Regions from separate parts of the Nonomuraea sp. H19 genome, predicted to be linked through region 1. Evidence: riboswitches for the same ligand, from Rfam matches in the RefSeq annotation. Region 1 holds a riboswitch; each other region holds the start of a gene.
The links. Region 1 has a riboswitch for thiamine pyrophosphate ahead of thiC (phosphomethylpyrimidine synthase ThiC). Riboswitches for the same ligand answer to the same signal wherever they lie in the genome.
Positions count from the first base shown of each region.

Region 2: another riboswitch for thiamine pyrophosphate. It lies ahead of ACTMTI_RS05895 (purine-cytosine permease family protein); the one in region 1 lies ahead of thiC (phosphomethylpyrimidine synthase ThiC).
Region 3: another riboswitch for thiamine pyrophosphate. It lies ahead of ACTMTI_RS25650 (TenA family protein); the one in region 1 lies ahead of thiC (phosphomethylpyrimidine synthase ThiC).

Region 1 covers NZ_JBQHCV010000004.1:56,841-66,483, forward strand. Annotated here, with positions in the region: gene ACTMTI_RS09560 (AIM24 family protein) at 1-2, shown strand, start outside; gene ACTMTI_RS09565 (cellulose binding domain-containing protein) at 1-1,030, opposite strand, end outside; gene ACTMTI_RS09570 (universal stress protein) at 1,139-1,975, opposite strand; gene ACTMTI_RS09575 (hypothetical protein) at 1,994-2,344, opposite strand; gene ACTMTI_RS09580 (class I SAM-dependent methyltransferase) at 2,341-2,994, opposite strand; TPP riboswitch at 3,045-3,157, shown strand; gene thiC (phosphomethylpyrimidine synthase ThiC) at 3,150-4,703, shown strand; gene ACTMTI_RS09590 (SDR family oxidoreductase) at 4,700-5,551, opposite strand; gene ACTMTI_RS09595 (HdeD family acid-resistance protein) at 5,601-6,140, opposite strand; gene ACTMTI_RS09600 (alpha/beta fold hydrolase) at 6,212-7,075, opposite strand; gene ACTMTI_RS09605 (SCO6745 family protein) at 7,215-8,054, opposite strand; gene ACTMTI_RS09610 (SDR family oxidoreductase) at 8,051-8,839, opposite strand; gene ACTMTI_RS09615 (hypothetical protein) at 8,968-9,318, shown strand; gene ACTMTI_RS09620 (sensor histidine kinase) at 9,331-9,643, shown strand, end outside.
Region 2 covers NZ_JBQHCV010000002.1:462,200-471,842, reverse strand. Annotated here, with positions in the region: gene ACTMTI_RS05940 (glycosyltransferase 87 family protein) at 1-419, shown strand, start outside; gene ACTMTI_RS05935 (DUF4446 family protein) at 442-864, shown strand; gene pheA (prephenate dehydratase) at 929-1,849, shown strand; gene ACTMTI_RS05925 (hypothetical protein) at 1,938-2,108, shown strand; gene ACTMTI_RS05920 (DUF6412 domain-containing protein) at 2,105-2,305, shown strand; gene ACTMTI_RS05915 (YidC/Oxa1 family membrane protein insertase) at 2,382-3,023, shown strand; gene ACTMTI_RS05910 (ATP-binding protein) at 3,007-3,441, opposite strand; gene ACTMTI_RS05905 (PAS domain S-box protein) at 3,629-5,566, opposite strand; gene ACTMTI_RS05900 (methylated-DNA--[protein]-cysteine S-methyltransferase) at 5,664-6,242, shown strand; gene ACTMTI_RS05895 (purine-cytosine permease family protein) at 6,202-7,539, opposite strand; TPP riboswitch at 7,530-7,643, opposite strand; gene ACTMTI_RS05890 (rhodanese-like domain-containing protein) at 7,703-8,026, opposite strand; gene ACTMTI_RS05885 (winged helix-turn-helix transcriptional regulator) at 8,023-8,457, opposite strand; gene ACTMTI_RS05880 (MFS transporter) at 8,535-9,643, shown strand, end outside.
Region 3 covers NZ_JBQHCV010000011.1:238,038-247,680, forward strand. Annotated here, with positions in the region: gene ACTMTI_RS25640 (carbon starvation CstA family protein) at 1-1,918, shown strand, start outside; gene ACTMTI_RS25645 (hypothetical protein) at 1,950-2,141, opposite strand; gene ACTMTI_RS25650 (TenA family protein) at 2,430-3,104, opposite strand; TPP riboswitch at 3,093-3,188, opposite strand; gene ACTMTI_RS25655 (histidine phosphatase family protein) at 3,204-3,812, opposite strand; partial or broken gene ACTMTI_RS25660 (hypothetical protein) at 3,976-4,056, shown strand; gene ligD (non-homologous end-joining DNA ligase LigD) at 4,065-4,796, shown strand; gene ACTMTI_RS25670 (M28 family metallopeptidase) at 4,905-6,386, shown strand; gene ACTMTI_RS25675 (M28 family peptidase) at 6,512-8,029, opposite strand; gene ACTMTI_RS25680 (hypothetical protein) at 8,132-8,743, opposite strand; gene ACTMTI_RS25685 (FAD-dependent monooxygenase) at 8,768-9,148, opposite strand; gene ACTMTI_RS25690 (hypothetical protein) at 9,104-9,301, shown strand; gene ACTMTI_RS25695 (MarR family winged helix-turn-helix transcriptional regulator) at 9,436-9,643, opposite strand, start outside.

The sequences.
Region 1 (9,643 bases):
AGGAGCACGTCGGCGTCGGTGCCGTGTTGGCGCCGTTCCAGGAGGCCAGGAAGCCGAACGTGGCCGACGCCCCCGGCGCCAGGGAGCCGTTCCAGCCCACGTTGCGTACGGTCACCTCAGCCCCGTTCGCACTCAGCGTGCCGTTCCAGAGCTGGCTGATCTGTTGCCCGTCCGCGAACGTCCACCGCACCGTCCACCCGCTCATCGTCGTCGTGCCGGTGTTCTTGACCGTGACCTCGCCCTGGAAGCCGCCCTGCCACTGCCCGGCGTTCTTGTACGTGGCCACACATCCGCCGATCACCGTAGGCGTGACGGTCGGGGACGGCGTGACGCCGGCCAGGGCGTCCACCAGAGCCGGGTACCACTTGTCGGAGATCTTCTGATCGCCCGAGGCGTTCGGGTGCACCCCGTCGTAGGTGTCCGCGCTCGTGCTGAACCCCGTCCACTGGTCCACCACCGTGATCGGCGACTGCTGGGTGGAGGTGGCGGCGGCCCAGGAGGGGATGGCGTTGTTGAAGTTCACGGCGCGCTGGGCGCAGTCGGGGCAGGAGGACGGGTTCATCGGGATGATCTTGGCGACGAGGATCTTCATGTTGGGGTTGCTGGCCCGCATCTGGTTCACCAGCGTCGTGAACGCGCTCAGGATCGTCGCCGGCGCGATGTTGCTCCACACGTCGTTCGTGCCGAAGTGCATGATGACGATGTCGGGCCTGGTCGCGGCGAGCCAGCCGGGCAACTGGTTCTGGCTGGCCACGTTCGTGGCTAAGAAGCCGCCGTGTCCCTCGTTGTCGCCGTCGTGCGCGACCGAGCAGCCCTGCGGCGGGAGGGTGCCGACGAAGTCGATGTTGGTGTAGCCGCTGTTCTGCAGCTTGTTCCAGAGCAGGGCCCGCCAGCAGCCGGGGGATCCGGTGATCGAGTCGCCCAGGGGCATGATCCTCGTGGCGGCGGCGCTGGCCGGCGTGGCCGTCAGGAACATCACCACGGCCGCCAGGGCCAGCATCGCCGCCAGCACGGCGCTGATCTTCCGCATCGTCCGCTCTCCCGTCGTCGCCTGGCGCAGATCGTAGGATCGCGGGCGACAGGCGGGAAAGCATCGGGCCGCGGCGGCGTACGCGACCTGCGCAGACGCATGTAACTTTCAGTGCCGCACCACGGCGAGCGGGCAGGGTGAGTGGTGGAGGAGGGCCTGGCTGATCGACCCCATGATCATCCCGGCCAGCTGCCCGTGCCCCCGCGACCCGACCGCCAGCAGGTCCGCACCCCTCGCCGCCTCCTTGAGCACCTCCACGGGATGGCCATGGACGACCTCCGCCACGACCTCCACCCCCGGATGCCGGAGCTGGTGCCCGGCCAGCAGCTCCTGCAGGGACCGCAGCGCGTCCTGCTCGCTGTCCTCGTCGGCGGGCTCGAACCCGGTCGGCTGGGGCCAGGCCCACGCGTGTACGGCCCGCAGCCGCGTACCGCGCAGTTCGGCCTCGGCGAAGGCCCACTCGAGCGCCCGCCCGCCGGTCGGCGAGCCGTCGGCCCCGACCACCACCTCCCCGCGCGGCGACCTGGGCAGCTCGTGGACCAGCACGACGTCCGTACGGGCGTGCGCGGCAACCCCGTGTGCGACGGACCCGACCAGCAGCCCGCGTACGCCGCCGATCCCGCGACTGCCGACCACCAGCAGCTCGGCCCCCTCGGCGGCGTTGATCAGCGCGGTACGGGGATCACCGGGCAGCAACTCGGTGGTCACGCTGACGTCCGGGTGCTCCCGGCGGGCGCGGTCCTCGGCCGCGGCGAGCACCGTGGTGGCGCCTTCGCGCATCCACCGGGCGACGTCGGCGTACCGGGCGCTGCCGGACTCGTCATGCACCCACTTCGGCACGGCATGTGCCACGGTCAGCGGCGCCCTGCGCAACGCGGCCTCGTCGGCGGCCCATGCGGCCGCCTCCAGCCCGGTACGCGAGCCGTCCACCCCAACGATGATCACGACTTGGGCCTCTCACTTTCACGTGAACACGTAGCACTCCACCTCGGCGCGCCGGAACGGCAGCCCTTGCTTCGCGGAGTCCTCGGCGCACTTGCGCTCGGCCCTGCTGAGCTTCAGCGTGCCGCACACAGAGACGCCGGAGTATGTCCGGCAGTCGAGCGACGTGTCCGCCTCGCCGATGCGGTAGGTCGCCTTGACCTCCGCGCGGCATTCCGCTCGCGCCTTACTCGTGTCGGCGTAGCGGCATTGGGCGATCAGGGTTCGGTACTGCTCCTCACTCACCTCGTGCTGGTCGAAGCCATCTCGAGCGGTGGTCCCCCCGAACGCGGTCACCACCACGAGTCCTGCGACAGCGGCGATCTTGTTCATGTTCCCCCTGATGAAGTCCGTACCGCTGACAGCGATCGACAAACCTGGCGGCGCGCCGCCAGCACGTTCAGCCAAGTGCGACCGGTGGTCCTCAGGTCGTGTTCGAGGACCTGGAGACCGGCCGATTCCAGCGTCGCCAGCAGCGCGTCCGGGTCGCGGTGAGTGAACCAGCGGGACTGCTCGAAGCCGTACGACCTCGGCTCCCATCCCTCACCATCGCCCGCCGAGGTCGACATCCCGAGCACGCCTCCCGGTCGCAGCGCCGCCGACCAGGCGCGCAGGGTCGGCTCGGTCTCGGCGGTGGGCACGTGCAGGAGCGCCGCCACCGACCACAAGCCCGTCAGCGAGCCGGGGGCGAGCGGCGGGCGGCGCAGGTCGCCCAGCACGGCGGGCACCCCGCGGGCGGTGGCGAGCCTGGCCATCTCGATCGACCGGTCGACCCCGACGACCTCCAGCTCTCGCGCACGGAACCACGCCCCGTCGCGTCCCGGGCCGCACCCCAGGTCGGCCACCTTGGCCCCGTCGGGAAGCGCGTCCGCGAACCGCTGGCGAAACGCCAGGAATTCGGCGTCCGGCTGGTCGTTGCGCTCAGCGTAAACCGGTGCGATGCGGTCATAGCTGGCGGTGGTCCGCGACGTGGGATCGTCCATCGCCTGATCTTGCCATGTTTGGCGCGCGTCCAGGCGTGGGTACGATCATCGCCGTCCAACGCGGGAGCCCGGTGTGGACCGGGCTGAGAGGACGGCTGACAGCCGCCGACCGCCAGAACCTGCACCGGATAATGCCGGCGAAGGGAGTTTGCGCGATGAGTGGTGCGCCGGAGCTCGGTTTTTCCAAGATCTACCTCGGTGACCTCCGTGTGCCCATGCGGCAGGTGCGTCTGTCGGACGGTTCGGCGGTGACGCTGTACGACACGTCGGGCCCGTACACCGATCCCGCCGTCGAGACCGACGTCAGGCGAGGGCTGCCGCGCCTGCGCGAGCAGTGGGTACGCGAGCGCCGCGCGGCCGGCGAGCCTGTCACCCAGGTCGCCTGCGCCAAGAAAGGCCTGGTCACGAAGGAGATGGAGTTCGTGGCGGCACGCGAGGGGCTGACCCCCGGGTTCGTCCGCCAGGAGGTCGCGGCCGGCCGGGCCATCATCCCCGCCAACGTCAACCACCCCGAGTCCGAACCGATGATCATCGGCCGCAACTTCCTCGTGAAGATCAACGCCAACATCGGCAACTCCGCCGTGACGTCCTCCATCGAGGAGGAGGTCGAGAAGATGACCTGGGCCACCCGGTGGGGCGCGGACACCATCATGGACCTGTCCACCGGCCCCGACATCCATGAGACCCGCGAGTGGATCATCCGCAACTCGCCCGTCCCGGTCGGGACCGTACCTATTTACCAGGCGTTGGAGAAGGCCAAGGGGCGGCCGGAGGCGCTGTCGTGGGAGGTTTACCGCGACACCCTGATCGAGCAGTGCGAGCAGGGCGTCGACTACGTGACCGTGCACGCGGGGGTGCGGCTGGCGTACGTGCCGCTGACCGCCCGCCGCAAGACCGGGATCGTCTCGCGCGGCGGCTCGATCATGGCCGCCTGGTGCCTGGCGCACCATCGCGAGAGCTTCCTGTACGAGCACTTCGACGAGATGTGCGAGATCCTGGCCCGCTACGACGTGTCGTTCTCGCTCGGCGACGGGCTGCGGCCCGGCTCGATCGCGGACGCCAACGACGAGGCCCAGTTCGCCGAGCTGCGCACGCTTGGGGAGCTGACCGCCATCGCCCGGGCCCATGACGTCCAGGTGATGATCGAGGGGCCGGGGCACGTGCCCATGCACAAGATCAAGGAGAACGTCGACCTGCAGCGCGAGCTGTGCGACGACGCCCCCTTCTACACCCTGGGGCCGTTGGTGACCGACATCGCGCCCGGCTACGACCACATCACCTCGGGCATCGGGGCCGCCATGATCGGCTGGTACGGCACCGCCATGCTCTGCTACGTCACCCCCAAAGAGCACCTCGGCCTGCCGAACAAGGACGACGTCAAGACGGGCGTGATCACGTACAAGATCGCCGCCCACGCGGCGGACCTGGCCAAGGGGCATCCGCAGGCGCAGGCGTGGGACGACGCGCTGTCGGACGCGCGCTTCGAGTTCCGCTGGGAGGACCAGTTCGACCTGGCGCTCGACCCCGACACGGCGCGCGCCTTCCACGACGAGACCCTCCCCGCCGCACCCGCCAAGACCGCGCACTTCTGCTCGATGTGCGGCCCGAAGTTCTGCTCCATGCGGATCAGCCACGACATCCGCGAAGCCGGCATGGCGCAGAAGGCCGCCGAGTTCCGGCAGCTCGGCGGCACCATCTACGTCGACTAGCCCGGCAACGTCTCGCCGCCGATCGGGGCCAGCACCTCGCCCGTGTAGTACGACGACAGCCGCTCCGCGGCGAAGAACACGTACGACGGGGCGATCTCGTCCGGATCGGCGGGTCGCCCCATCGGCACGTGACCTCCGAACTTCGCCACCTTCTCCTCCGGCATCGTGGCCGGGATCAGCGGTGTCCACACCGGCCCCGGCGCCACGGCGTTGACCCTGATGCCCCGCTCCACCAGGTTCTGCGCCATGGAGTAGGTGAAGGCGTTGATCGCGCCCTTGGTGGCGGCGTAGTCGATGAGGGACTTGTTGCCGCGCAGGCCGTTGATCGAGGAGGTGTTGATGATGGCGGCGCCCTCCCGCAGGTGGGGGAGCGCCGCCTTGGTGACGCGGTAGTAGCTGTGGATGTTGACCGCGAACGTGTGCTCCCACTGCTCGTCCGACAGTTCCTCCAGCCCGTCGACCGGCGCCTGGTAGGCCACGTTGTTGACGAGGACGTCGAGCCCGCCCAGCTCGGACACCGCCTGCTCGACCACCGCGCCGCAGTGGGCGCGGTCGCTCAGGTCGCCGGGCAGCAGCACGCAGCGCCGCCCGGTCGCCTCGACGAGCTTGCCGGTGTGGGCGGCGTCCTCGTGCTCGGTCAGGTACGCGATCGCGACATCCGCGCCCTCTTTGGCGAAGGCCACCGCGACCGCCCTGCCGATCCCCGAGTCGCCCCCGGTGATCAGCGCCTTCTTGTCCTTCAGCAGGCTGCTGCCCTCGTAGTCGCGCATCTCGTCGCGCGGCTCGGGCGCCATCTCACCCGAGTGGCCGGGGTACGGCTGGCTCTGAGGTGGTCTCGTTTCCGGCATGCCCAGCGGTCTGCCCTTGCCGGCGTAGGCCTAACGTCAGTCGGTCCGTTCAGGGGGAGGTCTCCCGCATCCGGCGCACGCGCAGGCTGAGGGCGATCAGCGTGATCCCGGCCAGGATGGCGTAGATGCCGATGATCAGCGCGACCGTCAGCGCCCCGGTCGCCGGCCAGACCAGCACGAGCACGCCGAACAGCACCGACAGCGCTCCCGAAAGGATGTGCAGCCACTCGCCCTGGATCTCCTTGCGCATCCTGACCGCCGCGATGATCTCCGAGACGCCGGTCACCAGCGCCCAGATCCCGACCAGCAACGTGATCGTCAACACCGTCAGCCCGGGCCAGACCACGGCCATGATCCCGAACAGCAGGCCGGCGACCGCCAGCAGGATCAGCGGCGCCCGCTGCGCCTTGGCTGCGCGGGTGGCGGCGACGGCGGCGAGCGCGCCGTCGACGATCGCGTACGCGCCGAACACGATGGCCAGCACCAGCAGCGTGATGGCCGGCCACAGTAGGGCCATGATCCCGAAGATCACGGCGGCCACGCCACGCAGCGTGAGCACCCACCAGTGGCCCACGTAGTCATCGATCACGATCGTGCTCCTTCCGGGACACCGCCTGCCGGCGGCGGACACGATCGGTTACTTACCGTAATAGAGCCGGCCTAACGCTCCGGGAGCCCCGCCGCGGAGACCCCGTCCAGCCAGGCGGCGATGGTCGTGACGAACCGGTCGGCGTCGTCGAGCCATGGATTGTGGCTCGCTCCCTGCTGAACGACGAGGTCGGCGTTCGGGAAGAGCCCGGCGACCTCGGCCACCGCACTGGGAACGCTGTTCAGGTCCACCTCCCCGGCGAGGACCAGCACCGGCGCTTCGAACGCCGCCAGCGCGGCACGGGTGGCATCGGGGTCGAAGGCGCCGTCGGCGGCGTACGCGGCCGCGGCTTCCCGGTTCTTCTGCGGGCCATCGCCGGCCTCATAAGCCCGCGCCGCCGCGTCCCATCGGCCGTGGAAGAACGGCGCGATGGCCTCCGGGTCGGCGCCCTTGCCCGACACGATGGCGTCGAGGGCCGCGGACGCCTTCGGGTACCACGGCTCGCCACTACGCAGGCGCGCGATCTCGAGCCGGGCTTCCCCGGTGACATGGATGCCGACGGCATAGGTGCTCGGAGCGACCAGGACGAGCTTGCTGACGCGTTCGGGGCAGCGGGTCGCGTACAGCACCGCGAGGTTCGTGCCGCCGGAGTGCGAGAGCACGTCCATCCGGTCGAGCCCCAGGTGGACGCGCAGGGCTTCGACGTCGTCCACCTGGCGGTCGCAGCGGTAGGTGGCGGCATCCTCGGGTATCGCCGACTGGCCGGTGCCGCGCAGGTCCAGCATGATCAGCCGCCGGTGCGCGGACAGGCCGCCGAGCTCGCCGAGGTAGGCGGAGGCGCGCATCGGCCCACCCGGCAGGCAGATCAGCGGCTCTCCCCGGCCGAATTCGTGGTAGGCCAGCTCGGTCCCGTCATACGCGGAGAAGGTCGGCATGCTGGAGATCGTGTCAGCAGGGCCGCGGCCGGAACAACTGGAATAACGCGCACGGACCTCTCACCGTCCGTCCGCGCGTCTGACGGCCGACAGCACGCACGGACCTTCCCATAGTCCGTCCGCGCGTCTGACGGCCGAGTCAGGCGAGGCTCAGGAGGCCGGCGTCGACGACCCGGCGGCCGAAGGGGCGGGCCAGTTCGGCCAGGCGGGCGCACCCGTCCTCGCCCAGCGCCCCGTACGCCGGCATGGCCAGGGTGTCCGTGCGGTCCTCGATGTGCCGGCGCAGTGCCGTGCCCTCCGGCGTAAGGGCGAGGGAGTCGCCGTGCAGGAGGCCGCGGTCGCGGAGGCGGGCCTCCGCGGCGGCCCATTCCTCCTCGGGCCAGGCGCGGCTGATCTTGAGGAAGGCCGTGGGGACCTCGCCGCCGGCCGCGTGCAGCACCAGGGCCTCGAGGCCGCCGATGCCTTCCGCGAGCAGCGTCGCCACGTGGCCGTCGCCTCTGAACTCGCGAAGCAGGGTTTGAGCATGCCACAGCCGCGGGAGCGGGTCGTCGGGCCAGGCGAGTGCGGCGTGGGCGGCGAAGAGGGGACGGCCCTGGGGGTGGTCACAGGCCGCCTCGGCGGCACGGCGGGCCAGGGCCAGCGTCTCGTCGAAATGGGGGAGGTCGTGGATCCCCGCCCTGATCAGCGCTTCGGTGACGGCCTCCAGGCGGGCCTGCAGGATCTGCTCCGGGGTGACCACGTCCCAGGCGGTGGGAAGGGACTGGCGTACGAGAGCGGGGGAGAAGTTGTAGAACGTGGCAATGACCAGGTCGGCGGAGGCGCGGCCGAAGGCGGCGCTGCGCGAGGTGAAATATCCGGACATGCCGGTAAGTCCTAGCTCGGCGTAGCGTCTCGAGGCCTCGGGGACGAAGTAGATCATGCCGTGTAACGGCTCCAGACGGCGCCAGGCCCGGCGGGCCGCCGCCGATGCCGCCTTCATCGCCCCTCCGTCAGGGAGTCGACGAAGCGCGACATTCCGGCCAGCCATCGGTCGGGTTCCTCGGCCTTGCGGCGGACGAACTCCGCCACCTCGGGGTGCGGGAAGATGTGGAAGCGCTCGGCTTCCAGGCCCTCGACGACCGTGGCCGCCACGTCGGCGGGGTCGAGGACGGGGCCGGAGGCGCCCACCGCGCGGGCGGTCAGGTGGTCATGTTCCAGACCGCGCTCGAACATCGCCGTCCGCACGCCCTGCGGGCACAGCACGCTGACCTTGATCCCCTTCGAGGCGTAGTGGATGGCCAGCCACTCGGCGAACGCGATCGCCGCCGCCTTCGTCACCGCGTACGGCGCGTCGCCGGGGCAGCTCACCAGGCCGGCGGCCGAGCAGGTGTTCAGGAAGTAGCCGCCGCCGCGGGCGATCATGGCCGGCACGGCGGCGCGGGCGGCGTACACGTGGGCCAGGACGTTGACCGCGTACAGGCTGCTCCACTCCTGGTCGGTGGCGTCGAGGCCGTGGCCGGTGATGATGCCGGCGTTGGAGCAGAACAGGTCGACCGGGCCGAAGGGCGTCTCCACGAGCGCGGCCACGTCCTGCTCCGACGTCACGTCCACCCGTACCGCCCGGGCGCGGTCGCCGATCTCCTTGGCCACCGCGGCCGCCCCCGCCTCGTCCAGGTCGGCGACGACCACCCCGGCCGCGCCCTCCGCGGCGAACCTGAGCGCCATCGCCCTGCCGATTCCACCGGCCGCGCCCGTGACGACGACGACCTTGTCCCGTACCCGCATATGACACTCCTCCTGAACCGACCGGCCGGTATCAGAACATGATTCTACTGCGCCTCCACCAGAGCAGATGAGAGATTTCTCATCTCGGCCTCAGCGTGGTCTCCTCGGAAGGCGTCAGGGTCAAGGGCATGAAGCGTGGGGTGATGGTGGTGCTGCTTGTCGTGGGTGTGGCGGCGGCCGGGGTCATGTCGATGGGGCTGGTGCGGGCGGCCGATCGGGGGCCCGATCTGGGCGGGCCCGTCGTGGTCTCGCCGTCACCCGTCCAGGAGAAGTCCGGCTCGCCTGTGCAGGGCTCCCCGGAGCCGGCTCCGTCGGTGAACGACGAAGTTGGGCAGAGCGCGGGAGAGCCCGCGCCCGAGAACACCGCCCGGCCCACGCCGCGCAAGACGAAGGCCGAGCCGGTCAAGCCGCCATCCCCCCGGCCTGGGGGCGATGGAAATGACGACGACGATGATGATGGGGACGGCGACGATGACTGATCAGGATGCCGCATGCGGGTGAGCGCCCGCGCCCGGATCGTGGGCTGGATGCTCGCCGTCGTCGGCCTCGCCTTGTCAGTCTCGATCTTCGTGACCTGGACCAGCCTGAACACCCGGCTCGTCGACCGGGTGAATCTCGAGCTCAGCAACGAGGCGAGGAAGCTGCGGCTGTACGCGGACACCGCGATCGATCCGCGGACCAGAAGCCGGGTCACCGACGTCGAGGAGCTGCTCACCGGCTACCTGCAGATCAACGCGCCCGACCGATGGGAGACCTTCTTCACCATCGTCGATGGCGTGGCCCACAAGAGAACCGCGATCGAGC
Region 2 (9,643 bases), on a different contig from region 1:
CGGACGGGCTGACGTCCGTGCTGTGGCTCGCGATCGTGGCCGCGGTCGGCTGGTACGGCTTTCGCGGCGCCCGCGACGCGTACAAAGCGAAGGACCCGGTCACCGCCGTCGCGCTCGTCGGGCTGATGGCCGTGCTGCTGTCGCCGGTGGCCTGGATCCACCACCTGGCCTGGGTGGTCGTGGTGCTCGGCGCGATCGCCGGAGACGGGCGTGACCGGGTCAGGCTGTGGGTGGCGGCTGGCGTGTGGCTGTACTACGTGGTGCCGGTCCCGTGGTGGGGGGTTTCGCTGAAGGCCGCGGACATCCCTGGGGTGAGCCTGGTGCTCGGGAAGATCGTCCAGAACGGGTTCGGACTGGGCGCCTTGGCTCTGGTGTGGTTGTTGGTGTCCTGGTTGCCGAAACGGCGGGAGATCGCCTGACCGAGACGTTACCCTCTGTGACGTGCTCATTACCACATGGTTGATCGTGGGCGTCGTGGCCGGGGTCAGTGGCGTACTGATCGGTTACCTGGCGCTCCGGCAGGCCAGAGCCACGGTGGAGGACTGCCGGCGGATGCTGGCCAGGCAGAGCAGCGAGGGCATGGGTGATCTCAGAGCCATCAGGGACGTGGCCGTCTGCCGGTACGACGCGCTCTCCGAGATGACCGGGCGGCTGTCGTTCTCGGTGGCGATGATCAACGGGTTGGGTGACGGCATCGTTCTGACCTCGATCAACGGCCGGAGCGAGACGCGGACCTACGTTCGTCCTGTGGTGGGCGGGAAGGGCCATCAGCAGCCGCTGTCGCCCGAGGAGGAAGAGGCGGTGCGTGCGGCCAGGCTGGGGCTCGGGCCGCAGGTTTCGTGCCGGGTCTCCGATTCGCTCTGAAGGCCCGCGCCACGCGCTCGGCGGAACGGCCGCAGGCCCGCCAGCCTGCGGTTACTCTTGATGCATGCCCCGACTCGCCTATCTCGGACCCGAGGGGACCTTCACCGAAGAGGCCCTGCGGCTCCTTGACCCCACCGCCGAGCGGCTGCCCTGCGCCACGGTCAGCGCCGCGCTCAACGCCGCCCGCGCAGGCGAGGCCGACGGTGCCGTCGTCCCGCTGGAAAACTCCGTCGAGGGTGCGATCACCACGACGCTCGACGAGTTCGCCTGGGGCGAGCCGTTGCTGATCACCGCCGAGCTGCTGCTGCCCGTGCAGTTCTCCCTGCTGGCCCGGCCCGGCACCGAGATCCCGCACATCAAGCGGGTCTACACGCATCCGGCGGCCATCACCCAGTGCCGCGCCTTCATCGCCCGTGAGCTGCCCGACGCCGTCGTGGTGGCCGCGCCCTCGACGGCGGCCGCGGCCCACGAGGTCTCGCTGCCGGGCTCCCCCTACGACGCAGCCATCGCCGCCCGCATCGCCGGCGAGCACTATGGGCTGGTCGAGCTGGCGACCGACATCGGTGACAGGTCCGACACCGTGACCAGGTTCGTCAAGGTGAGCCGTCCGCGTCCGCTGCCGGAGCCGACCGGCTCCGACCGCACCACGCTGGTCGTCTTCCTGGCCGACGACCACCCGGGCGCCCTGCTGGAGATGCTGACGGAGTTCTCGGTGCGCGGGGTCAACCTGACCCGCATCGAGTCGCGGCCGACCGGTGACGGCATCGGGCGCTACTTCTTCCACTTCGACTTCGAGGGGCACGTCGCCGACGCCCGGGTCGGTGAGGCCATCGCCGGGCTGCACCGCATCTGCGGCGAGGTCCGCTTCCTCGGCAGCTACCCGCGGGCCGACGGCATCGCGCCGCAGATCAAGCGCGGCACGTCGGACGCGGAGTTCGGCGAGGCCGGCGAATGGCTCGCCCGCATCCGCGCCGGCCAGGTCTGACGCCCTCACCGGCGGCGAGAGCTTCCCTTTGGGAAGGTCTAGGGTCATAAACCTCGCGGATCATGCTCCGAGGACGTACGGTGGCTCCATGGGTAGAGTCGTGATGCTCGTCATGGGGACCTTGCTGGGTCTCTTCGTGGTCTTCAACTTCCTGCTGCCGTTGCTGGCAGGGTTGCTCAAGATCGCCCTGGTCATCGGTGTGGTCGCGCTGCTCGTCTTCATCGCGGTCACCGTGCTGGGCAAGTCCCGGTCGCATTGACGCTGTTCCTGATCGACCCGTGGCTGGTCGGGATCACCATGATGGCGATCCTGCTGCTGGCCGTGTGGGCGGCCACGTTGCTGCCCGCCCTCAGTGGGGAGCCGCCGGGCTTTCCGCTGTCTTACGCGCGCCGTACGGCGTTTCTGCGCCAGCGCGACCCCGACGCGGCCGGACGCCCGCGTCCACGCGCCCCTTAGCCACACCCCGCTATTGATCCAGCGGGGCTCGGCATGTCGTGAGCCCTGATCCATCTCGTCATCGTTTGAAGGGCTCATGATCGATTCTCTTGTCACGTTCGTCATCAGCATGTCCGGGGGCAGTGCGGCGCTCGCGATAGTGCTGTTCACGGTGGCCGTGCGGCTGCTGCTGCTGCCGCTCAACGTACGTCAGGCACGCACCGCGAAGATCCGGGAGCGGCTCGCGCCCAAGCTGCTGGAGCTCCGCAAACGCTTCGCCCGCAATCCCGAGCGGCTGGCCAGGGAGACCTCCGCGCTCTACGCCAAGGAAGGCAGCTCGCCGTTCGCCGGAATCCTGCCGGCGCTGGCGCAGTTGCCGTTCATGTGGCTGATGTACCGGGTGGCCACGCATCCGACCGCGCTGGCCGGGCATGACCTTTTCGGCGCGCCGCTGGGTCAGCAGGTGGCCGGGGTTATTGCCAATTACGGTCTGGCCAGTCCACAGGTTTTGGTCTTTGTTGTGGTCATCGCGCTGGTCATTGCGGTGGCATGGCTGTCTACCAGGCAGATCAAGGTGGTCGAGGAGCAGCCCGAGCTGATGAAGAAGATCATGCGGCTGATGCCGTACGGCTCGGTGCTGGCCGTGCTCGTGCTTCCGCTGGCGGCCGGGCTCTATCTGCTCGTGTCCACGGCCTGGGCGACCGGCGAGCGTGCCGTGCTGGCTACCCGGCCTCTTTGAGGGCCGCTGTGACCTGCCCGTTCATCGATCCGTTGGGAGCGGGCAGGATGGCCCAGACTGTTGTGGTGTCCCCGTCGTGGCGCACGCCCCAGCTCTCGGCCACGTATTCCACGATCCCGAGCCCCCGGCCCCCGAGTGAGGACAGGGTCGGGCGGCCGGCGCGTGGCTCGGTGGCCGCGCCCCCGTCGCTGACCGCCACCTCTATGTGATCGTCACTACGAAGCCAGGCGACCCTTACCATCCCGGACGGCAGGGGGTGCGCGTGCCGCAGCGCATTGCTCAGCAACTCGCTCACCACGAGCACGGCGTCATCGATCGCGGTGGAGAAGACCCCGCTGTCCTGCAGGTCAGTGCTCAGACGCTGGCGGGCAACGGCGACGCTGGACGGCGCGTACGGCAGCAGCACCACGCTTGACACACCCACCTCCCCGTTCCCTGTGCCCCCCGCGGGAACACTCCCCGGTACGACCGAAATGCCCCGTTACTCGGTCCCAGAAACCGCATCTCGATCACAGCTTGTACACATTGGACGATAGATCAGCGCAAGCGTGACCACGCCGTTACTGCAACGGTGTGTCGGATCCGATAGGGATAGCCGGGCGTGTTCATGGCCTCACTTCGCGAGACGCCTCGGTGGCCTGGATCCGCCGCCATTCCTCGTCGCTCCGGTCGCTTCGATCCTGTCGCCCCTCGGTGCCGGCGGCGGCACTGCCTCGCAAAACGAGACGCATTCTGGTGCCACCGCCGGGTCGCGGATGAGCGCTCACGTCGCCTCCCTGTGCCCTGGCGAGGCTGCGGACGATGTAAAGACCGAGCCCTACTCCACCAAACCTTCTCCGGTCGCCGCTGTCCACCTGGACGAACCTCTCAAAGATTCGCTCGCGGTCGGGAGGGGCGATGCCGATCCCCTCGTCGTCGACGACCGCGACCACGTTGCCGTCCTCCGGCCAGGCCTCGACACTGATCAGCCCGCCCTTCGGCGAGTACTTGAACGCGTTCTCCAGCAGCTGCCCCAGCACAATGTCCGTGGCCAGCGCGTCGCCCAGCACGTGCGGCAGCCCGTCGGGGATGATCACCTCGACCCGATGCTTGTCCGACAGCACGGGCAGCCCCAGCGTGGCCGCGTGGATCCGCTCGGCCAGGTCGAACGCCTCGATCCGCACCTTGAGCTCGTCCGCTCCCGCCCTGGCGCCGAGCAGCAGGTGGTCCATGAGCTGCCCGAGCGACCTGGCCCGCTCGGCGATCGTGTGCACGGCCGAGCGCCGCTCGAGATCGCTCATCTTGTCCCAGCGCAAGTCCAGCGTGCTGGCGAACCCCCGGACGATCGTGATCGGCGTGCGCAGCTCGTGGCTGGTCGTGGCCAGGAACAGGTCTTTGGCCTCCTCCAGTTCCTTGGCCGTGGTCACGTCGCGGAAGTCGATGACGACCTCGCCGGTCTCCTCGATCTGCGCGCTCACCACGTCCAGCCACCGCCCGCTCTCCATCTGGAACGTGAGCTTCTCCCCCGGCCTGGGCAGCGGGAAGGGCGGCGGTCCGCCGACGACGGCCTCGGCGGGGAACGCGGTGAGCTCGGCGGCGGCCGGGTTCCATCGCACGACGCGCCCGGACTCGTCCAGCACGGCGATTCCGTCGGCGCTGGCGTCGAACACGGCCCGCTCGTGCGCCCGCTGGCGTACCGCCTCCTGATAGGCCACCGCGTTGCCGACGGCGATGCCCGCGTGCCCGGCCAGCAGCTCCAGTAACTCCAATTCGAGATGTCCGGGCGTGCGCCGGGCGAACAACGCGTAGAGAGCCCCGTACGGCCGCCCGCCCACGGCGGCGAGACCCAGCGCGATCGTGTGCAGCCCCTCAAGGCGCGCCCACACCAGGTCGTCCAGGCCACTCGACTCGAGCAGCACCGTCTTGCCGGTGCGTAAGAGCCGATCCACCAGGCTCGTGCGCAGGTCGGTGGTGGTGCCCCTGATGGCGTCCGGCAGCTGGTACGTGCTGACCAGCCGCAGCCGATCCCCCTCGATCAGTACGAACCCGCCCGCGTCCGCCCCGGTCAGCTCCGTGAGGCTGGCCGAGATCCGGTCCAGCACGGCCGACAGCTCCAGGTCGGAGTTGATGTCGCCGACCACATCGGTGAGCCTGCGCACCAGCCTGGCCCGGCGCACCATGCGGTTTTTCGCCACCTCGTCGGTCCTGGCCAGGTGGTGCACGCAGACGTAGCCGGCCACGGCGCTGCCCAGGCGCAGCCCGCTGATGTCGACCCGCACGTCGAGCACGCTTCCGTCGCGATGCAGGCGCTTGGTACGCAAGGACACCTGGCCGCCGGTGCGCACGCGTTCGAGCACGGCGTTGTGCTCGGCCGTCAGCTCCGACGGCACGATCGGCGCCCGGCGCCCCAGCAGCTCCTCCGCCGACCAGCCGAAGAGCCGCTCGGCGGCGTCGTTCCAGACCAGCACGCTCTGGTCCCTGTCGAGCGCCACCACGGCGTTGGGTGAGCTGGCGAGCACCGCGCGAGCGATCTCGTCGTCACTACCGGCCCATTCGTCCCCCACTCCTCCATAGTGCACGTGGCAGCGTGGGTGCGTCGGGCGATCCGTCCGATACGCTGCGGTCACGGCGATTTCTCGGGAGCCGGGGAAGGGTGGAGGCATGACGAGCGGCGATCTGGATGCCCTGCTGCGCGTGACCTCCAGCACCTATCGAGGTGAGACACCGCCGGACATCGCGTTCGGCACCTACGACGGCGCCGTGGGCCGGCTGGTGCTGGCCGTGACCGGCAAGGGCATCGTCGCGTGCAGCTTCGAGCCGGAAAACGATGTCTTCGCGCTGGTCAGCAGGCATGTGGGCACGTTCATCGGGCCGGATCCGCGCCGGCTCGACCCGGTGCGCAGGGAGCTGGACGCCTACTTCTCCGGCCGGCTGCGCACGTTCGCCACGCCGGTCAACCTGACGCTGGCCACGCCTTTCGCCCGTACGGTGCTGCAGAAGACGATGGCGGTCCCCTACGGCACGACCACGACGCTGGAGGAGATCGGCGCGAGCATCGGCAGGCCGCGCGCGCTGCGGGCGATCGGCAACGCGCTGGCCTCCAACCCCGTCTGCGTGGTCGTGCCGTGCCACCGGGTGGTTCGCGCGGAAGGCGAGCTGGGCGACTACGCCGGAGGCGCGGCCGCCAAGCAGCACCTGCTCAACGTCGAACGGCGAGCCGCCGCAGCAGCAGGCCGATGAGCAGCGTGACCAGCGCGGCCACCAAGGCCCCGCCGAGCGCGCCGTTCATCCACGGCTCCCGGGTGAAGCCGATGGCCTTGCGGGCGCCCACCCAGAACTCGTCCCACCAGGGAACGGTCAGCGTCGAGGTCGTCAGCCAGTAGGCCATGAAGCCCAGCGCCCACGGCACCAGCATCGACCAGCGCGAGGGCGCGTTCTCGTCGGTGTTCCAGCGGTCGGAGCGGGCGAAGACGAAGTAGTCCACGGCGAGCACCGCGAACATCGGCACGAACACCGCCCCGATCACGCCGAGGAACGCGCCGTACGAGGTGACGTCCACGACCAGGGCGATCGCGACAGTGAGCACGCCGATGGCGGTGGAGAAGACGCGCCGGTCCACGCGCGGCATCAGGTTCTGCAGCGACACGGTGGTGGAGTAGACGTTGGCGAAGGACTGATCGGTCTCGCGCAGCACCAGGATGGCGAAGAACAGCGCGCCCAGCGGCACCGCGACGAACGGGCTGAACACCGACGTCGGGTCGGCCTCCACCCCGGCCGCCCCCACGATGGCGACCGCGTACACGCCCAGCCCCAGGCAGGCCACCTGGGCCAGCGTGTAGCCGCCGACCACGCCGGTGAAGGCGGCCCGGCTCGACCTGGAGTGCCGGGCGAAGTCGGCGGCCATCGGCACCCACGACACCGACAGCGCGATCACGTAGTCCACGGCGGCGGGGAAGGCGGTCCAGCTTCCGCCCGTGTGCGCGGGAGCCTCGGACACGAAGAACCACGTGAACCAGACCATCGACACGATCACCCCGATGGTGACGTACCGCCGCAGCAGGCGTACCGAGCCCAGTGGCCAGATCGTGAGCGCCGTGGTGACCACGCCCGCCAGGATCACCCACACCTGGTACGGCACGCCTCCGAAGATCGCCGTGGCGGCCTGGGCGATCACCCACAGCTCGAAGGCGCCCCAGCCGAGCATCTGCACGATGTTCAGCACCGTGGGCACGTAGGACGTCTTGGCCCCGAACAGCCCGCGCAACAGCACCATCGAGGGCTGCCCCGTCTGGGTGCCGGGGATGGCGGACAGGCCCACCATGGACGTGCCGATCAGGCTTCCGACCACGGTGGCGGTGAGCGCGGCGACCAGGCTGAGCGGCGCGTTGCCGAGGGGGTTGAGCAGGTAGAGGGCTCCGGAGAAGCCCAGGAGGCTGACGCCGAGGTTCGCCCAGAGCGCGCCCTGGTCGAGGACGCCCAGCGTCTTCGGCGGCGCGCCCTCCAGGGTCAGCGGAACTTCGTCGGCGACATGCGTCATCGCACACTCCCTACGCCGGCATTACCCGGACAGGTTCAGGCGGTCGGCAGCGGATGAGTAGCTGCCCTCTCAGCCCGGCACCCCGAGCTCCCGCGACGATCTGAAGTTTGCGCCCTTATGATGCCTCAATGGCCGCCGAATCGCCATAGTGGGCGAATCACAGTCAGGCGACGAACGGCTCCTGCCCGGTCTCGCTGATCATGGGGCGGCGCGCGGCCTCCCACGACTGCATGCCGCCGCCGACGTTGACCGCGTCATGCCCGAGCCGGCCGAGCCAGGCCGCCACCTGAAGCGACCGTCCGCCCACCCGGCAGACGACATAAACCGTCCGGTCCGCGGGCACCTCGCTCACCCGCTCCTGGATCTGGGTCATGGGGATGTGCACGGCTTCCGGAGCGTGCCCCGCCAGCCATTCGTCCTGCTCCCGGACGTCGAGCAGGTAGGCATCGTCGGGAACGGCACTGGCATCGATCTCACGTACGGTCATGTCTCCATCATCTCGCGTCGCGCGTCGTACGCGGCACGCGCCGCCGCGACCTCCTCCTGGTGCTCCTCGGTCCAGGTGACCAGCGTCTTGATGGTCTGGTGCAGGGTACGGCCGAGCGGCGTCAGCGCGTAGTCGACCCTGGGCGGCACGACGGGGTGGACCGTACGGGAGACCAGGCCGTCTCGTTCGAGCTGACGCAGGGTCACGGTGAGCATGCGCTGGCTGACGCCGTCGATCTCGCGGCGCAGCTGCGTGAAGCGCAGGCTCTGGCAGTCGAGCAGCGCGATGACCAGCAGGGACCACTTGTCGGCGATGCGGTCGAGTATCTGGCGGACCTCGCAGTCCTCCCGCGTGTCCCACTGCCGCACGTCGTAGTCGTCGTCCACGGTGCTCTCGCAGTAACTAAGTGACTTCAAAGTGCCGTCTTCCATGACATTTCATGCTGGCCCAAGATGTGGACGGTTACAAGAGAGAACCGACATGCCTATACGTAACCGGGGGATTTGTCATGCCTGCCCGTTCCTGGGGTGTACTTGCCGTGTTGTGCGGTGCCATCTTTCTCGAGGGCATCGACGTGGCCATGCTGAACGTCGCCCTCCCGTCCATCCGTGCCGACCTGGGCCTGTCCACGGGCATGCTGAGCGGCGTCGTGAGCGCGTACGTGCTCGGCTACGGCGGCTTCATGCTGCTCGGCGGGCGCGCGGCCGACCTGCTGGGCCGCCGCCGCATGTTCCTGCTCTGGCTGGGGGTGTTCCTGCTCTTCTCGGGGCTCGGCGGCTTCGCGACGGAGGGCTGGATCCTTTTGGTCGCCAGGTTCGTCACGGGGGTCGCCGCCGCCTTCATGACCCCGGCCGGCTTTTCCTTGATCACCACCACGTTCCCCGAGGGAAGGCAGCGCAACCAGGCCCTGCTGGTCTACGCGGGGACGGCCGCCGGCGGCTTCGCGCTCGGCCTGGTGATCGGCGGGCTGCTGACCGCGCTCGGCTGGCGCTGGGTCTTCTTCGCACCGGTCCTGCTGTCGCTGGCGATCCTGCTCGCCGCGATCCCCTTGCTCAAGGAGCCCGCCACGCGGCGCCCCGCAGTCGCGGGTTTCGACGTGGCGGGCGGGATCCTCATCACGGGCGCGATGATCCTGCTGGTCTACGGCGTGGTGCGGCTGGAGCACCCCGCCGACGGCGTGCCGCTGACCGCGGCGGTCTTCGCCGGCGGCCTGGCGCTGCTGGCGGCCTTCGTGGCGGTCGAGCGCCGCTCCCCGAACCCCCTGGTCCGCCTGGGCATACTCCGGTCGGGTCCGCTGGTCCGGGCCAACCTGATGGCCGCCCTGCTCACGGCCTCGTTCTTCGGCTTCCAGTTCCTGGTCACGCTCTACCTGCAGGAGCTGCGTGGCTGGTCCGCCATCCAGACGGGCCTGGCCCTGCTGGCGGCCGCCGCCGACGTGGTCCTCGCGCCGACGCTCACCCCGTGGCTGGTCAACCGCTACGGCAACGCCAGGGTCATTTTCACCGGCTTGGTGTCGGGCCTGCTGGCCTTCGCGCTGTTCCGCGGCGTCGGCCTGGACTGGACGTACGCGGCCATGCTGCCCTCGATGCTGCTGATCGGCCTGATGTTCGCCTTCGT
Region 3 (9,643 bases), on a different contig from region 1:
CCCGGCCGAGCGGCTCGACAACGGCATCGACTACCACCCGACGGACCGGCGGATCCTGTTCGGGCACCACTTCGCCGCCATCGCGGGGGCGGGGCCGCTGGTGGGGCCGGTGCTGGCCGCGCAGATGGGCTACCTCCCCGGCACCATCTGGATCATCGCTGGGGTGATCTTCGCCGGGGCCGTGCAGGACATGGTGGTCCTGTTCTTCTCCATGAGGCGCAACGGCCGGAGCCTCGGCCAGATGGCGCGCGAGGAGATCGGGCCGGTCGGCGGGGCGGCCGCGCTCATCGCGGTCTTCGCCATCATGATCATCTTGCTGGCGGTGCTGGCGCTCGTCGTGGTCAACGCGCTCGCACAGTCGCCGTGGGGTGTCTTCTCCATCGCGATGACCATCCCGATCGCCCTGTTCATGGGCTTCTACCTGCGAATGATCCGCCCGGGCAAGGTCGTCGAGACCACCGTGATCGGCGTCGCGCTGCTGATCCTGTCGATCGTGGCCGGCGGCTGGGTGCAGGAGTCGAGCTGGGCGCCGATCTTCACGCTGAGCCCGTCCGCGCTGGCGCTGTGGCTGATCGCGTACGGTTTCGTCGCCGCGGTGCTGCCCGTGTGGATGCTGCTGGCGCCGCGCGACTACCTGTCCACGTTCATGAAGATCGGCACCATCGTACTGATCGCGATCGGCATCGCCGTCACGTTGCCGCCGATGCGGACGACGGCGTTCACCGACTTCGCCTTCAGCGGCAAGGGGCCGGTCTTCGCGGGCTCGCTGTTCCCGTTCGTGTTCATCATCATCGCCTGCGGCGCGCTGTCGGGGTTCCACTCGCTGATCTCCTCCGGCACGACGCCGAAGATGATCCAGAAGGAGACGCAGGTCCGGCTGATCGGCTACGGCTCCATGCTCATGGAGTCCTTCGTCGCCGTCATGGCCATCACCGCGGCCTGCGTGCTGTCGCCCGGGCTCTACTTCGCGATGAACTCCCCGGCGGGCGTGGTCGGGGCCACCGTGGAGTCCGCCGCCCAGGCGGTCTCCACCATGGGCTTCGTGATCACGCCAGAGGAGCTGCGGGCCGCGGCGGCGGCCGTACAGGAGGAGACGCTGATCGCCCGGACGGGCGGCGCGCCCACGCTGGCCGTGGGCATCTCGCAGATCTTCTCCGGATTCCTCGGGGGAGCGGGGCTGCAGGCGTTCTGGTACCACTTCGCGATCATGTTCGAGGCGCTGTTCATCCTGACCACGGTGGACGCGGGCACCCGGGTGGGCCGGTTCATGCTGCAGGACACGCTGGGCAACCTGTGGAAGCCGATCGGCAGGGTGAGCTGGTGGCCGGGGCTCGTGGCGGCCAGCGCCCTCGTCGTGGCGGCCTGGGGATATTTCCTCTACCAGGGCGTCAACGACCCGCTCGGCGGCATCAACCAGCTCTTCCCGCTCTTCGGCATCGCCAACCAGTTGCTGGCCGCCGTGGCGCTCACCGTGGCCACGACCCTGCTGATCAAGAGCGGCCGGCTGAAGTGGGCCTGGGTGACGGCGGTGCCGCTGGCCTGGGACGTCGCGGTCACGCTGACGGCCAGCTACCAGAAGGTCCTCTCCACCGACCCCACGCTCGGCTTCTTCGCCCAGCGCGACCGCTACCAGACGGCGCTGGACCAGGGGCAGTTGCTCGCGCCGGCCAAGTCCATGGACGCCATGCGGCAGATCGTGATCAACTCCACCGTGGACGGCGTCCTGGCGGCGCTGTTCGCAATCATGATCATCATTGTGATCCTGGACGCGGCTCGCGTGTGGGTGAAGGCGATCAGGACGCGGGAGCCGCTGCCGAGCGCGGAGGCGCCGTTCGAGGAGTCGAAGATCGTCGCCCCGGCCGGGCTCATCCCCACCCGCGAGGAACGCGAGCTGATGGCCAAGGCCTCATCCGGCTAGAACTCCCTGATGATCCGGCTCAGCATGGCGTTCAGCTCGGCGAGGCCGTCCTCGCCGAGCTGGTCAGGGCACGCGGCGACGTCAACCGCATGATCCGCGACTCCTCGGTGCGGTACGCCGCGCTGCCGATCGGCGAGATCGTCGAGCGGATCCGCGAATCGGCCACCTCACGCCGCCGGGCGCCCATGACCAAGCCCCTCGACCCGCTCTTCGACGTGCTCATCCACGCTCAGGACATCTGCGTGCCGCTGGGCATCGCGCGCGCCATGCCATCGGAGGCGGCCCGCGCCAGTGCCGCCCACATCTGGGAGCGCGGCCGGCCCTTCTATGCGCAGCGGCGGCTGAGCGGGCTGCGGCTGGTCGCCACCGACGTCGACTGGGCGGTCGGCGCGGGCGACGTCGTGGAGGCGGCCCATCCAGGCGCTGCTCCTGCTGCTGAGCGGGCGACCGGCCGCGCTGCCGAGCCTCGCGGGGGCGGGCACGACGGCACTGGCCGCGCGCCTGTGACCGATCAGGGAGCCAGCCAGCGCGCCGTCGGCCAGGTCTCGCGCCGCCAGGCGCTGTCCCAGAACATCCACTCGTACGCCGCCGCCGTGCGGTACGCCGCGGCCATGGCCTCCCGGGTCGCCGCGTCCGCGGTGGCGGCCAGCCGGTCGGCGATGGCCTTGGCCTGCTCGACGGAGGCCGCGAAGCCGGGATCCGAATAGGTGGAGATCCACTTGCGGTACGGGTGATCGGGCGTGTCCCCGGTGCGCCGCAGCAGCGTCGTACCGACGTCCTGGTAGATCCAGAAGCACGGCAGCACCGCCGCCGCCAGCACCGGATAGGGTGCGGCGAGCGCCGTGGCCTGCAGGAACGACGCGTAGGCCAGGCAGGTCGGCGACGTGGCGATCCCCGCCGCGTCGGCGCCGAGCTCCGCGACGTAACCGGCGTGCAGCAGGCGCTCGGCGGCCAGCGCGGCGTGCGCGCTCTGCGCGAAGAACGCCGCGTCCGCCGGGTCCGTCGCCCGTGCCGACGCTGTCGCGAGGGCCTTGGAGAACGCCTCCAGATAGCGGCCGTCCTGCACGATGTAGAACGCGAACCGGTCGCGGTCGAGTGTGCCGGCGCCGAGTGCGACGTTGAAGGGGTGGTCGTGGATGGCGCTCATCAGGTCGGCCGTGCGCAGCCACATGTCATCGCAGAACATCGACGTCCCTCCGCTAGCGCTAACTAGATCAGGTTCGACGGGTGTGATCTCAGCCCGGGTCGCCGGGCACCCCGCGTCAACGGCCAACTGTAACAGGGCTCATTCGCGCGGTTCGGGCGGGAAGCCGGTCCAGCGCAGCTCGGCGGGCAGATGGCCCATGTCGTTGTAGGAGAGCACCGAGGAGGGGCGGTCGGGGGCGTACCGGATGACGGTCAGGGCGGCGTTGCAGTGGTTGAGGCCGAGCCAGCGCCACTTCGGGGCGTCCAGGGCGGCGCGGACGAGCCAGCCGATCAGGAAGTTGTGCGTGACGACCAGTTCGTGGCGGGTCCCCTCCGCCACGGGACCCGTGAACGCGCGCAGGGCCTCGGCGGCGAGCGCCGGGCCGCGCTCGCGTTCGTCTGCGGGGAACTGGCCGACGAAGCCGAGGAGGCGGTCGGCGTAGCCGGGGGCGAGCTCCTCCTTCTCGGGCACGTACGGGATGTAGTCCCCGGCGGCCTCGCTGACGTGCAGGGGGATGCCGGGCAGCCGCTCGCCGATCAGGTGGGCGGTCTGCGTCGCGCGGGGGAGCGGGCCGTGGTGGATGGCGGAGAGGGGGACGCCCTGGAGGCGCTCGCCGAGCAGTGCGGCCTGGCGGCGGCCGGCGTCCGTCAGGCCGCTTTCGTCCGGCGTGGCCTCGCCGTGGCGGGTGAGATACAGGAAACGGGTCATGATCTAGCCCATTGTTCCGGATATCGTAGGGCGAGTGACCAGCGATGAGACGCGTGACGGCGTGGCGCTGACCAATCTCGGCCAGCCGCTGTTCGACGGGGCGGGCGCGACCAAGCGCGACCTGGTCGACTACCTCGACGCGGTCCGCGACCGCATCATCCCGGTGCTGCGCGGCCGTGCGCTCTCGGTCATCCGGGTACGGCCCGGGCAGGAGCCCTTTGTGCAGAAGAACCTGCCCAAATACGCCCCCGAATGGATGGAGACCACCTCCCACTGGGCCGAGGCATCGCGTCGGCAGGTGACGTACGCGCGCTGTGCAATGACCGGCGAAGCCTGCTGTGGTTCGCCAACCAGAGGGCGGTCGAGTACCACCCGGCGCTGTTCGTCGGCGACCACCCCACGCACATGGTGCTCGACCTCGACCCGCCCGGGGACGACTTCGAGCTCGCCGTGCGGGGCGCCTTCCTGGTACGCCAGGCGCTGGACGACGCCGGGCTGGCCGGGGCGGTGAAGACCAGCGGGGCGAAGGGCGTGCACGTGTTCGTGCCCGTGGCGGCCGGGACCGCCATGGACGACCTGGCCGCGGCCACCCGTGCGCTGGCCGCGCGCGCCGAGCGGGTGGATCCGGCGATCGCCACCACGGCGTTCATCCGCGAGGACCGGGCGGGCAAGGTGTTCATCGACTCGACCAGGGCGGGCGGGGCCACGGTGGTGGCCGCCTACAGCCCGCGGGTGCGGCCCGGCGCGCCGGTCTCCTTCCCCGTGCCATGGTCCGACCTCGACCGCGTGGCGCCGCGCGACTTCACCGTGCACACGGCGGTCGGGTTGCTCAAGGACGCCGACCCGTGGGCGGAATCCATGCCCGCGCCGCAGCGGCTGCCCGCCGACCTGATCGAGGAGGGGCACACGATCCCGGTCGCGCGGGTGGCGGCGATGCACGAGGGCAAGCGCCGCGCCCGCGCCCGGCGCGGGGAAGTGTCGTGATTTTGCCGCATTAGTGGGTCTTCCCAGGCTCTCTCGCGCGGGTTACCTTCCGTTCGGCGAGGCTCGGGGGAATTGCCCGCCTTCCTGTCTCACAGGGGGAAGTCCCGTATGCGCAGAACCATCATCGTCCTGATCACCGCACTCTCCTTACCGCTCGCCATGGCCGTCCCGGCCCACGCCGGCGGCCTGGCCGACCTGTTCGCCAAGCTGCTGGTCAAGCAGGTCAAGGGCACGAACGTCAACAAGCACCTGCAAGCCCTGCAGGCCATCGGCACCGTCAACGGCGGCAACCGGGCGGCCGGCACGGCTGGTTACGACGCCTCCCGCGACTACGTGGCGAACAAGCTGCGCAAGGCCGGCTACAAGGTCACGCTGAATCCGATCAACTTCGTCGAGGGCTGGACGGAGAACGCGCCGCCCGTACTCGGCTCGTACGTGCCGAACCAGGACTTCTTCACCTTCCAGCCCTCCCCGGCGGGCGACGTGACCGCGCAGGTCCAGGGCGTGGACCTCACGCTGCCGCCCACCCCGGCGCCGACCTCGACCAGCGGCTGCGAGCAGTCCGACTTCGCCGGGTTCGTGGCCGGCCGCATCGCGCTCATCCAGCGCGGCACCTGTGCGTTCGCCCTGAAGATCCGCAACGCGGGCCGCGCCGGCGCCTCCGGGATCATCGTGTTCAACGAAGGCCAGGAGGGACGCACCGAGGCGTACCCACTGGACATCGGTGAGTGGCGGGCGGGGGTGCCCATGGTCTTCGCCGACTTCGCGGTCGGCAACGCGCTGGCGAGCACGCCGGGCGCGACGATACGGCTCAAGGTCGACGCCACGCTCGTGCTCGGCACCGATGAGAACGTGATCGCCGAGTCCCGCTTCGGCGACCCCCGCAACGTCGTGATGGCCGGGGCCCACCTCGACAGCGTGCTCGAAGGGCCCGGCATCAACGACAACGGCTCCGGCACCGCGGCGATCCTGGAGGTCGCCGAGGAGATGGCGAACTACCCGGTCAAGAACAAGGTCCGCTTCGCCTTCTGGGCCGCCGAGGAGATCGGCCTGCTCGGCTCCGACCAGTACGTCGAGTCGCTGTCCGAAGAGCAGCGGGACCGGATCCGGGTCTACCTGAACTTCGACATGGTCGCCTCGCCGAACTACGCGTACAAGCTCTACGACGGGGACAACTCCGACAACGCCGGAGCCCCGGCCGGTCCGCCCGGTTCGGCGGAGATCGAGAAGCAGTTGGAGGCCTTCTACGGGTCCCGCGACCTGCCTACGGTCGGGACCGACTTCGACGGCCGTTCCGACTACGGGCCGTTCATCGCGGTCGGGATCCCGGCGGGCGGCGTCTTCACGGGCGCGGAAGGCATCAAGACGGCCGAGGAGGCGGCGCTGTTCGGAGGGACGGCGGGGGTCGCGTACGACGTCTGCTATCACCAGGCGTGCGACACGATCACCAACGTGAACGCGACGGCGCTGGACGTGAACTCGGACGCGATCGCCGACTCCGTCGCCCGGTACGCCTTCAGCCTCCGCTCCATCCCACCGCGGGCACCGTCATCGAGGGTCGCTGCTTTGACAGCGGAAAGCGTCGGCTGACCCGACCGGCCGGGCAGACCCATGCGCCTGCCCGGCCGACCTGCCCGGCCGACCTGCCCGGCCGACCTGCCCGGGCGTCTGATGCGCCCGGCAGGAACGGTCTGCTCGGCCCGGCCCGCGAACGGCTACCGGGTGATCTTGACGTCGTCGACGCCGGCCTCGACCAGGGAAGCGCCAGAGGCGTCGGCCGCGTCGATGAGGATGCGGACCGTCTGGCCCGCGAAGGCGTTCAGGCTCGCCGAAGCGGTCGCCCAGGCGCCGTTGCGGTTCGTGGCCGCGCCGGTCTGGTTCAGCACCGTGGCCGTCGTCGTCCCCACCACTCGGACCCGCAGGTAGTCGGCGCTGGAGGAGTTGGAGCCGTGCGCCAGATACCACGACAGCGACAGGTTCAGCGGACCCGATGAAGGCAGCGTGATCGGGGGCGACTGGATCGAGGTGACGCCGCCGTCGACGTCGTACGCGCCCGCCGAGGAACCCGCCAACCTGCCTGTTACCAGGTCGTTCGTGCCGCTGACCGCGGTGCCGAGTTGCTTGGCGCCCGACGACGTGGTGGCCTCGGGGTCACCGCGCTCCCACTGCCCCAGGGTGGCGGTGTCGGTCGCGGACGGGTTCGCGGTCCAGCCCGTGACCGTCTCGAACGTGTCCTGCCAGACCACGACCGGCGGCACGGCGGTGCCGATCGTCCACACGGCGTGCGCGATCGCGTCGGCGTTCCGGTCCAGCGCCGTGTCGTTGATGTTGGCGGCCGTGTCGCATGCGCGGTGGTAGCAGGGGTCGAACGCCTGCCCGGCCGTGCCGCCCCACAACGCGGCCTGCGCGGAGCTCTTGATGCCTTCCGCGCCTGTGAACGTGCCGCCCGCCGGGATCCCGACCGCGATGAACGGCCCGTAGTCGGAGCGGCCGTCGAAGTCGGTGCCCCGGGTCGGCACCCCGATCGAGCCGAAGTAGTCCAGGATCGTCTGCTCCAGCGCCGCCGACCCCGCCGGGCCGGGACCCGAGCCGGTGCCGTCGGAGTTGTCGCCGTCGTACACGAAATATCCGGCGTTGGGGGAGCCGACCATGTCGAAGTTCAGGTACGCCTTGATCCGCCCGCGTTCCGCGGCCGGCAGGTTGTTGACGTAGAACTGCGATCCGCGCAGCCCCAGCTCCTCCGCACCCCACCAGGCGAACCGCAGGTGCTTGGCCGGCTGGAGTGCCTGCCTGGACACCTCGAGCGCACTCTCCAGAATGGCCGCGCTGCCCGAGCCGTTGTCGTTGATGCCGGGCCCGGCCGCGACGCTGTCGAGGTGGGCGCCGACCATCAGGACGTCGTCGGGGTTCCCGCCCGGCCAGTCGGCGATGACGTTGTAGCCGGTGGCGCCGTTGTAGGTGAAGGACTGGAGCGTCGTGGTGAATCCGGCGGCGTCGAGCCGCCCTTTGACGTAGTTCGCCGAGGCCAGGTAGCCGGGGCGGCCGTGCGCCCGGTTGCCGCCGTTGGCGGTGGCGATGGACTGGAACTCGGCGAGGTGGGCTTTGACGTTGGCCAGGGAGATGTCCGGCGGCGCGGCGGCGGCCCGGGCGGGGGCGGCCGGCAGGAGGGCGGTCAGGGATAAGGAGAGGATCGCGATGGCAGATCTCGTGCCGTTTTTCCAGGTGAGCGGCATGATGGCGCGTCTCCATCCGAGGTCGGGGGGTGGAAGATCCCGAGATGGTGCTGAATGGAACGTAACCCCACAAAAGGGGTTCGCCTAGGTGCCACTCGGACTCTATGAACCCACGGCGAGGCGGCCGGACCGAAGGGCGGTCACCACCTTCTCCGGACTGTCGGCGAAGAAGCGGATCGAGGTGGCCTCGGCGCGGCGGCCGAGCGGGCGGACGAGCGCGACAGGCTCGGTCAGCTCGATCGTGATATTGGTCTGCGAGGCGACCGCGACCCTCAGCTGCCCGTCCTTGATCGAGACCATGTGCTCCTCGTTGTAGTTGCGGCCCGTGTGCACGGTGGCGATCCGATCGCGGGGCACGCGCACGTCGAAGTACGCGCCGTACCTGATGCGCAGCTCATCCTCCGTGATGACGTGCGGCCGGGTCACGCACGCCCCGGCCAGCGCGACCCCGAACAGCAGCCCGTAGACGTCGGCGATCAGCACCGCGAACCGCAGCCAGGCCGGTACGTCCATCGCCACCAGCAGCAGGTCCACCACCACCGTCTCGACCGCCATCGCGAAGAGCATTAGCCACAGCATGAACGCCTGCTCCTTGGCGTACGTGACGACGGTCGCCCCCGCAGGGACGCCGTGCCGGCGGCGTACAACCCACAGGCCGACGCTGGCCAGGCCCTTCAGCTCGAACCCCACGACCCGTAGCGCGGCTCTGACCATCGGCTTCCTCTCCCTCGGGTGCGATCACCTCCATGAGACACATTGACGTCGCGTCAAGGTCAACCCGAGACATGCGTTACGAGCCCGGCGGAACCGTGTCAGTGGAGGATGCGGTGCAGGACGTGGACCAATCGGCCCCGGCCATCGCCGTGGACCGCTACCGCTGGCCCAGGGTGCACAGGATCGCGTCCATCGGGTCGTTCTCGGGATGGGACCTATCCTGGCGGCCTGGCTGCGCACGGTCAGATCGGCCAGTTCCAGGGCGACCGGTCGGCGCTCGGCCTCGTACGTGTCGAGCAGCGCGTCGGAGGTCCGGCCCGCGAGCATGGCGGCGATCTTCCACGCCAGATTGTGCGCGTCTTGAACCGCGGAGTTGGCGCCCAGGGCGGCGGCGGGCGGCCACACACGGGCGGCATCGCCGACGAGGAGGACCCGGCCGTCGCGGAATCCGTCGGCGGCGATCACGTAGCGGGCTCTGCACAGCACACGATCGAGGTCACCGGCACGCCCAGATCGGTGAGGGGGCGGCGGCCGGGCTCACCGGGCGATCCGGTCTAGGGGAGCCAAAAGGGGGAGCCAACACCCTCAGAGCAGGGACGACGGCTCTCGACGGCCTGGGGTGCCCATGCAGGTGCAAGGCTCCGACCACCTCAGGCCTGGTCAGATCCGCTTCCCCTGCCGTTGCGTCAAGGTCAAGCGCCGACCTCGTCGGCCAGGCGTGACAGGTAGGCCGCGAACTGCCGACGGTCGCGTTCGTCCCAGGAGGCGGTCAGCTCGTCGAAGGCGTGCCGCTGCCACTGCCGGGACCCGGCCAGCAACGCGTGCCCGCGCTCCGTGAGCCGCAGGGAGGCGCGGCGCCGGTCGCGTTCGGAGGTGGCGCGGGCGAGGTAGCCGGCCTCG